DNA from 2 places in the Pseudarthrobacter sp. rb genome. Region 1 is predicted to be linked to the other one. Evidence: riboswitches for the same ligand, from Rfam matches in the RefSeq annotation. Region 1 holds a riboswitch; the other holds the start of a gene.
What was found. A riboswitch is a leader RNA that binds a small molecule or an ion and turns the genes downstream of it on or off. The one in region 1 is predicted to bind cyclic di-AMP.
Positions count from the first base shown of each region.

Region 2: linked by a shared signal. The riboswitch ahead of ACWRN3_RS04540 (C40 family peptidase) and the one ahead of ACWRN3_RS13985 (C40 family peptidase) in region 1 are both predicted to bind cyclic di-AMP.

Region 1 covers NZ_JBWJAR010000009.1:144,683-148,683, reverse strand. The annotation lists gene ACWRN3_RS13995 (iron-dependent transcriptional repressor DtxR) at 1-184, shown strand, start outside; cyclic di-AMP (ydaO/yuaA leader) riboswitch at 323-534, shown strand; gene ACWRN3_RS13990 (M23 family metallopeptidase) at 539-1,366, shown strand; cyclic di-AMP (ydaO/yuaA leader) riboswitch at 1,495-1,674, shown strand; gene ACWRN3_RS13985 (C40 family peptidase) at 1,745-2,425, shown strand; gene ACWRN3_RS13980 (NlpC/P60 family protein) at 2,589-3,356, shown strand; gene ACWRN3_RS13975 (HNH endonuclease) at 3,626-4,001, shown strand, end outside.
Region 2 covers NZ_JBWJAR010000002.1:390,176-394,176, reverse strand. The annotation lists gene ACWRN3_RS04545 (protein adenylyltransferase SelO) at 1-202, shown strand, start outside; gene ACWRN3_RS04540 (C40 family peptidase) at 310-1,155, opposite strand; cyclic di-AMP (ydaO/yuaA leader) riboswitch at 1,159-1,329, opposite strand; gene ACWRN3_RS04535 (hypothetical protein) at 1,600-2,064, opposite strand; gene ACWRN3_RS04530 (aggregation-promoting factor C-terminal-like domain-containing protein) at 2,250-2,504, shown strand; gene ACWRN3_RS04525 (TraR/DksA family transcriptional regulator) at 2,526-2,885, shown strand; gene ACWRN3_RS04520 (DNA alkylation repair protein) at 2,882-3,412, shown strand; gene ACWRN3_RS04515 (DUF1810 domain-containing protein) at 3,433-3,879, shown strand; gene ACWRN3_RS04510 (glucose 1-dehydrogenase) at 3,931-4,001, opposite strand, start outside.

The DNA.
Region 1 (4,001 bases):
GCCAATCCAGGTGGAGCCGGAACTGCTGGCGCAACTGGACGAAGGCGGGATCCGGCCCGGCGCTGCCGTTGCGCTGGAACGCGTGGGAGATTACATCTCCGTGCGGGTGTCCGGAATCGAAGGTGCGCTGGAGTTGCCGCCTGAGGTAGCCGCGCATGTTTTTGTCGCTGTTAAGCAGCCCTGAGCCGCGTCCCAATACCCCAGCGCAGAGCTTCCACGCAAAGATAACGGAATTGTTACCTAGGGTCTTAAGGCCCTATAGTGGAAGCAATCGTTGATACTTAAGCGTTACCCGATCCGGAGCCGAGCTCTGCCAGCGGATCGGGTGCACGAGTCGTTACTGGCAGAGGCGGGGGAACCACAATTGGCAGCGGGGGACTGCCTTGGGGTGAAGTCCGTCAGCAGCAAGCCTCTCCAGCGAAGGATTCTTCCGGGAATACCCCTGTGCAGAAGCTTGCCCATGACGGGCCGGGTCTTTGATCTCTCTGACCCGCATCCGACAGCTAACTCCGCAGGCTTTTCCAGAGAGGAACCCTTCTTGACCACGCAGACCTCCCGGGGCCGCCGCCGCGCCGCAGGCCCCCCTTCGGCACCCCGGGTTGTCGAAGATGCCGCAGCGGAGCGTCCCCGCGATCTGCATCGCGATGCGCGCCGCCGCCGGGGTCCGTTCCGGCAGGTGACGGAGTTCGCCGCCGCCAGTGGCATTGGCCAGAAAGCTGGAATCGCCCTGGCCGCCACCGGCCTGGTTCTGACGGTCACAGTGCCCGCCACCAGCCCCGTCATGGCCACGGACGCCGCCGGCAACGCGCCATTGGCAGCCTCCGCCGTCAGCCCGCAGCCCCAGATTTCCGCTGATGTTGGCGCCCAAATCGACTTCAGCCGTTCGGCAGTGGTGACCCAGGCCGACCCCGACGGGAAGCTGAAGCAGCTCCTGAGCGCCCAGTCCGCCGGCTCCGTCACGCGGGCCGCCTCGGCCGGCACCCTGGCCGCACCGCTGGCATCCCTCACCACCGCCTCGCCCTTTGGTTACCGCGTGAGCCCCATCACCGGCGGCTCCGGAGACTTCCACCGCGGCCAGGACTTCGTGGCACAGTGCGGAACGTCCGTCCTGGCGGCCGCGACCGGCACCGTGACCTTCGCGGGCTGGCACCAGTATGGCGGTGGAAACCGGGTGGTCATCGACCACGGCAACGGGCTGGAGACCACCTACAACCACCTGTCGTCGTTCAACGTCAAGGTGGGCCAGACCGTCTCCCGTGGCGAGGTTGTGGCACTCAGCGGCACCACGGGCGCATCCACCGGCTGCCACCTGCACTTTGAGGTCCAGGTCAACGGCGAAGTGGTCGATCCCATGGGCTGGCTGTAGCCGAATGATTGTCCACTCTCAGATCGCAGGGACCTGCCGTGACCTGAATGTGACATTGAAACAAAACTGCTGTACCGTCTAACTCGCGTCAACTTTTCCGAAGTTGACGCTCTTGAGTGGATTGCCTAACTCTGCCACCGCTCAAGGTCCGTTCGCATTTCATCGTCTGGCAGGGGCGGGGGAACCAATTTTGGCCTTCATTTCCTGAAGGCCTTGGGGTTAAGTCATGAGCTTCCCAGGAAGCAGAGTGGCCGGGTGACTCCCATCCGAATCCGACAGCTCACCTCGCAGGCATTGGGAGAGGCTACCTTCGTGTCTTCACGCCATAATTCTGCGCGCCACCGTGCGCAAACGGTTCGCATTAACCCCCTGGACGCCGTGTCCAAGGCCGTCAGTGCAAATGCCGGGACCGTAGGCCGCCAGGCTGCCGTTGTGGCAGCCGCGTCGGGCCTCATCCTGAGCATGGGCCTGCCCGCCACCGCAGCTGACACCACCGCTGGTGTCTCCGCATCCACCGAGTCCGGTTCGGCCCAGACGGCCCTCGCCGTCACTGCCGCCCCCACGGCTACGGTTTCCTTCGAACGTCCCGTCGTCAAGACCACCGCCGCTCCAAAGGTGGAAGCGGTGCGTCCGCAGTCCACCGCGCCGGCCGAGCGCGACGCCGCTGCCACCGCAGGCCAGGACGCTGCCCCTGCCGCCAAGGCTGCCGAGACTGTCTCCGCCGCAACCTCCGGCATTGCAGCAATCGCCTACACCGGCATCGGCCACTCCTACGTGTGGGGCGGCACCAGCCCCGTCACCGGCTGGGACTGCTCCGGGTTCGTCCAGTGGGTCTACGCCCAGGCCGGGATCAGCATCCCCCGCACCAACGCGTGGAACATCATGACCCCCACCTCCACCCCGCAGCCGGGCGACGTTGTGGTCCAGAACGGCGGCGCGCACGTGGGCATCTACGTCGGCAACGGCATGATGGTCAGCGCACTCAACCCTTCCCAGGGCACGCTGCTCCACTCGCCTGCAGCCACCGGTACCTCGTCGTACTACCACCTCAACAAGTAGTTCTTGGGCTTCATGCTCCAAGGGCTATTTCTTTGCCCAAAGCTTTTTCGCTAGAAACCACATCCCCGTTCGGAATGCGCCGGCTTGCCCCCAAGATGCCGGCGCGTCCAGTTCCCTTTGCCTGCCTACCCGCGGTTCGAAGGAAAAACGAAAGAGAGAACTGATGACGACTCGTGCTACCGCACGGCACCGCGCCGAGGTCACCAAAACCAACTCGATCGCTGTCATTGCCAAAGCTGTCAGCGACAATGCCGGTGGCATGGGCCGCCAGGCTGCTGTCATCGCTGCTGCTTCCGGTCTGGTCCTGACCAGTGGCATCGCGGCCAACGCTGCCGACACCAACGTCAAGCGCGATTCCGCTCCTGCATCCCAGCTGGAAGTTGAATCCGTCGTCGACGCCCCGATTTCCGCGGCTTCCACTATTTCCATCAGCTACGAGAAGCCCGCCGTTACCACCACGCCGGCTCCCGTCGTTGAGCCGGAGCCCGAGGTTCAGGTGCAGGAAGCTGCTCCTGCCGCCCAGCCGGCTGCTGCTCCCAAGGTCACCGCCAAGGTTGCAACCGCTGCCGCTCCGGCCGCACCGGCAGGCCAGGCTTCGGCCAGCGGCAAGGGTGCTGCCATCCTGTCCGCCGCTTACGCCCAGCTCGGCGTGCACCAAGACTGCACCATGCTGGTGACCAACGCACTGGCCGCCGTCGGCATCCACTTCCACGACTGGCCGGCTGGCTACCTGTCACTGGGTGACACTGTGCCCATGTCCCAGGCCCAGGCCGGTGACCTGCTGTACTACGCTGACGGTGGCGGAGGTATGGCTCACATTGCCGTTTACGCCGGAAACGGGATGGCCGTCCACGGCGGCTTCAACGGCAACGACACCGTGGTCTTCAGCGCCAATGTTGGCTCTGGCGCGGTTGCCATCCGCGTACGTTAGGCAGTCCTGGGGCGGCCTGATCCAACGCCGCCCGCGAATTGCTGTAAGGGACCCCCGCCGCCAGGCGGGGGTCCCTCGCGCTTTAACGGGTTCCCCCAGTGGTGCCCCTTGCCTTTCCCGTCTTCGTGCCCCGGTTGGGCTCCGGGGGCGGCGATTACCTGATTTTGCACTTCTTTGTTTACTCTTGTGATGTCGATCCATAGCCCGGACATGCCGAGGGCAGCCGGCCCTCGTGCCCCTGACGGGTGCGGCCGTGAAGAGGTAAGTGCATGCGCACTCTCGTTCTGAATGCTGGATATGAACCGCTGGCGGTTATCACTTTCCGCCGGGCGCTGGTGCTTGTGCTCACGGGCAAGGCAAGCGTGGTGGCCGAAGGGGATGACCCGGTGGTAGGGCCCACCGACGTTCTGGGCCGCCCGTCCGTGATCCTCCTCAACCGCTACATACGGCCCCGGTACAACCACTCGACGGCAGTCAGCCGCAGGGGTGTGCTCCGGCGCGACGGACATAAATGTGCCTACTGCGGCAAGGCGGCGCACACAATCGACCACGTTCACCCGAAGTCGCGGGGCGGTGCCGATTCATGGGAAAATCTTGTGGCCGCCTGCCTGCGGTGCAACAACGTCAAGGGCGACCACACTCCCG
Region 2 (4,001 bases), on a different contig from region 1:
GGACAGCGTGAACCCGGCCTACATTCCGCGGAACCACCTTGTGGAGGAGGCGCTGTCCGCTGCCACCGGCGGAAACCTGGCTCCGCTGCAGCAGCTGCTGGAGGCGGTCAGTGAACCCTTCACCGAGCGGCCCGGGCTGGAACGTTACCTGCAGGGGGCGCCCGACGACTTCGGCAGCTACATGACCTTCTGCGGGACCTGACCGAGGCGGCCCGCGGGGTAAAACGACAGGAGGGTGACAGCCGGTGTTCCCGGCTGCCACCCTCCTGCTTCGTCCGGCGCCGCCAACGGCGCCGGACAGTGCGAAGACTAGGCTACGCGCACAGCGGAGTAGCCGCCGAGCCAGCTGATGGAGTGCACCTGCGTGTCGAAGCCGTTGACGCCGCCGCTGACAACCTGGCCGTTGCCTGCGTAAACGCCCACGTGGCCGGAGGTGATGATCAGGTCACCGGGGGCGGGAGCGCCTACGACGGTGCCGTACTGGAAGAACTGGGTGGGGGCCAGATCGCCCACGGACTTGCCGACGGAGCGCAGAGCCTTCTCGACCATGGCGGTGCAATCCTGCTTGAAGCCCAGCTGGCTGTAGGCCGAGGCGAGGATCGCAGCGCCGGTGCCCGTGCCGGTGGTGGATGCCACCGGGGTGGCCGAGGCGTAGGACATGTTCATGCCGGTGTTCGCCGGTGCGGTGGCGGCTGCGGCCTGCACGGGTGCTGCTGCAGGGGCGGGCGCCGGGGCGGCGGTGTAGCCTGCGCCGGGAATCTGGATCTGGTCGCCCGGGTAGATGACCGAGGACAGTCCCAGGCCGTTGGCGGACAGCACGCCGTTGAGGCTGACGCCGTAGGCTGCTGCAATGGCGCCGAGGGTGTCGCCGGAAACGACCGTGTGGACGTTCCCTGCTGCTGCGGCGGGGGCTGCGGCCGGGGCGGCAGGAGCCGAGGTGGCCTGGACGCTGGTCTGCTCAGTGGTGTCCGGGGCGGATACACCTGCATGGGCCGGGGCGCCGACTCCGAAGGCAATGCCGGATGCCGCAGCAACGGCGAGCGCGGGACGGCCCAGGGAGCGGGCCTGGGACTTGGCTGTTACTGCGAGGCCCTCGAGCACAATGGAGCGGGCCGGGGTCGCGCGGTGACGGGCAGTGGTTGAAATTTTTGACACGGTTGATCGCCTCTCCCATGCCTGCGGGGTGAGCTGTCGGGTTCGGGCTGGAGATACCCGGCCGGAAGCAACCCCGCGACGTGCGGAGGCGCTATCGACTTAACCCCAAGGCCACAAGTGGCCGCGGAAACTTGGTTCCCCCGTCCCTGCCAACTGGAGCGGTTGAATCCCATGATCAGCGGCAGGGCTCGGCATGCTGACGGGAATGTCCCGTCTGAGAGGGACACCAAAAGACCATAACCCACGTGCGGCGTGATTGTCACATTTGGATAACATACGAGGTTGTTCTCTCGCATTGGGCAAACGTCTGGACATACACCCCGAGCCAGGGCCTGACCTCAGGTGATACTTTGCCCGTGAAGCACGGTAACAATGTGGAAACAGGCCCCTGCCCTGCGCCCAATCCCGACGGTAACCTTCGGGACTATGCGCCCGTTCGTGACCTTAGGGAGGCTCCCCCTTGGCGGGGGCTTCATGGCCGTTGCCCTGGCCACCCTGGTCAGCAATGCTGCGGCCGCCGAAAAGACGGCCACCGCCCTCACCGAACAGGAAAAGGCCGCCAGGAGCGAGCGGGAACGCCTGTCCGGGGAAGCGAAAGCAAAACTGGACGCCGCACGTTCTGCCCAGGCTTCGCTGGCCCGGCAGGTCGCGGAGGAGCAGCGGCACGGCACTGAGCTGACCGCCCAGCTCGCCACGCTGAAAGGTACGACGGCGGCCATGGAGGGTGAGTACCGGCAGGGCCAGGCTGCACTGGCTGCCTATGAGGCGGCCCAGGCGGCCAAGCGCGCCGCCGCTGAGGAGCAGGCCCGCGGACAGGCGGAGGCCGCAGCCAAGGCCGCCGCAGCGGCAGCCCGGCAGCCACAGGAGCCCGCACCCCGTGCCGACCCTGCCCAGGCCAATCCGGCCCAACCCGGTCCGGCCCCCGGCGCGGTCAATGATCCCGCCGTCAGCAACCCCGGCCCTCCCGCTCCGGAAGCCCCGGCACCGGCCCCACCAAGCCCTCCCGCCGTCGTCGTGCCTTCCGTTCCCGACGGTGCGGTCAACGATCCCGCCGGGGCGAAAAGCTACGCGTCCGGACGCCTGCCCGCCTACGGGTGGGGCCAGGACCAGTTCGTGTGCCTGGCCCAGCTGTGGACCGAGGAGTCCGACTGGTTGACCACCCCCACCAACGCCTACTCCGGAGCCTATGGATTCCCCAGGCCCTGCCCTCGGGGAAGTACGCCAGCGCCGGCGGCGACTGGCTCACCAGCTATCGCACCCAGATCGAATGGGGCCTGGGCTACATGCGTGACCGCTACGGTTCACCGTGCGCGGCCTGGAACCACTCCGCAACCCTGAACTGGTACTGACTGACGCGTTAGGCTGTCTCCATGCCAGATTTCGAACGGTTCCGTGCGCTGCTCGAAGAGGAGCGGGCGCGGCGCCTGGCACTGTTGCCGGCGCTGCGGGCGGACATCGAGGCAGCAAACTCGGCGCGCCAGGGTTCCAATGTCGACGACGAGCACGATCCCGAGGGTGCCACCATCGCCTTCGAACTCTCACAGGCCTCTGCGCTCCTGAAACAGAGTTCGGCGGGCCTGGACCAGATTGAAGCGGCGCTTGCCCGGCTGGCGGCGGGGACCTATGGAACCTGCGCCGTATGCGGGGAGCCCATCGCCGAGGGCAGGCTGGAAGCCCGCCCGTGGACCCCGTACTGCATCCACCACGCGGCGTTCGGGCGCGGGCGATGACCGGTACGGCGGACGTTGTGTCCGCGGCGGCGGATTTCGTGGACCGGACCCTGCAGAACGAGGGCGCCTGGTACCGGGCGGACGACGTCGGGGCGCGGCTGGGCGGGGTGCTTGCCTCTTATGGTTCCTCTGTGGGGGCCGTTCGCGGGACCGTGCGCGATGCGCTGCGGAAGTTCAAGGACCTGGACCATGACGGCACGGTCATGCTGGCCTCCGCCCTGTGGGGCCAGCCGCGGCCCGGTTCCCGGCCGGTTTTCGAGCGCCGCCTGGCAGCGGTGGTCCTGCTGCAGTCACGGGTGCGGCTGCTCCGTCACTCTGACCTGACCCGGCTGGAGGGTTTCCTTCGCTCCGCGCAGGCAGCGGACCTGACCGGGCCCCTTCTCGCCGACGTCCTGGTCCCGTTGCTGGCGGGGCTGGGGGAGCGCGAACGGCAGCGGGCAGGCGTTGTCCTGGCGCGGTGGCGGGAAGACCCGGACCCCCAGTTGCGGGCGGCGGCCGACGCCCTTGAAAAAGACTTGACCATTTGAAACGTACCGAGGAGATCCCCATGAATGAGCCGTTTGACCTTGAGCGTTTTGTTGCCGCGCAAAACACCGGCGGAACCTATGAGCAGGCGCTGGGCGAACTGCAGGTCGGCCGGAAGTCCGGGCACTGGATGTGGTTTGTCTTCCCGCAGATTGCCGGGCTGGGACAGAGCGCCACCTCCCGCAAGTACGCCATTTCCTCGCTGGCGGAGGCCCGCGCCTACCTGGACCACGAGGTGCTGGGCCCGCGGCTCCTGGAGTGCGCGCTGGTCCTGGCAAACCACGCCGACCAGTCCGCCGAAGACATTTTCGGCGGTATCGACGCCAGGAAGCTCCGCTCCAGCATGACACTGTTCCTCCGGGCGGCGCCCGGAGAAACAGTGTTCAAGACCGTCCTGGCCCAGTTCTTCAACGGGGAACCGGACCCGGCCACGGACGAGCTCCTGGCCGGCCAGGACGCGGCCGGCTGAAACCCGGCTTCTGTCCCGCTGCTGCGCGGGGTACGGGGAGCCCGGGGCGCGCTAAGGCGTGGGGCTGCCGCCGTTGACATTGAGCGTCTCGCCCACCACGTAGCTGGACTCGGGCGAGGCCA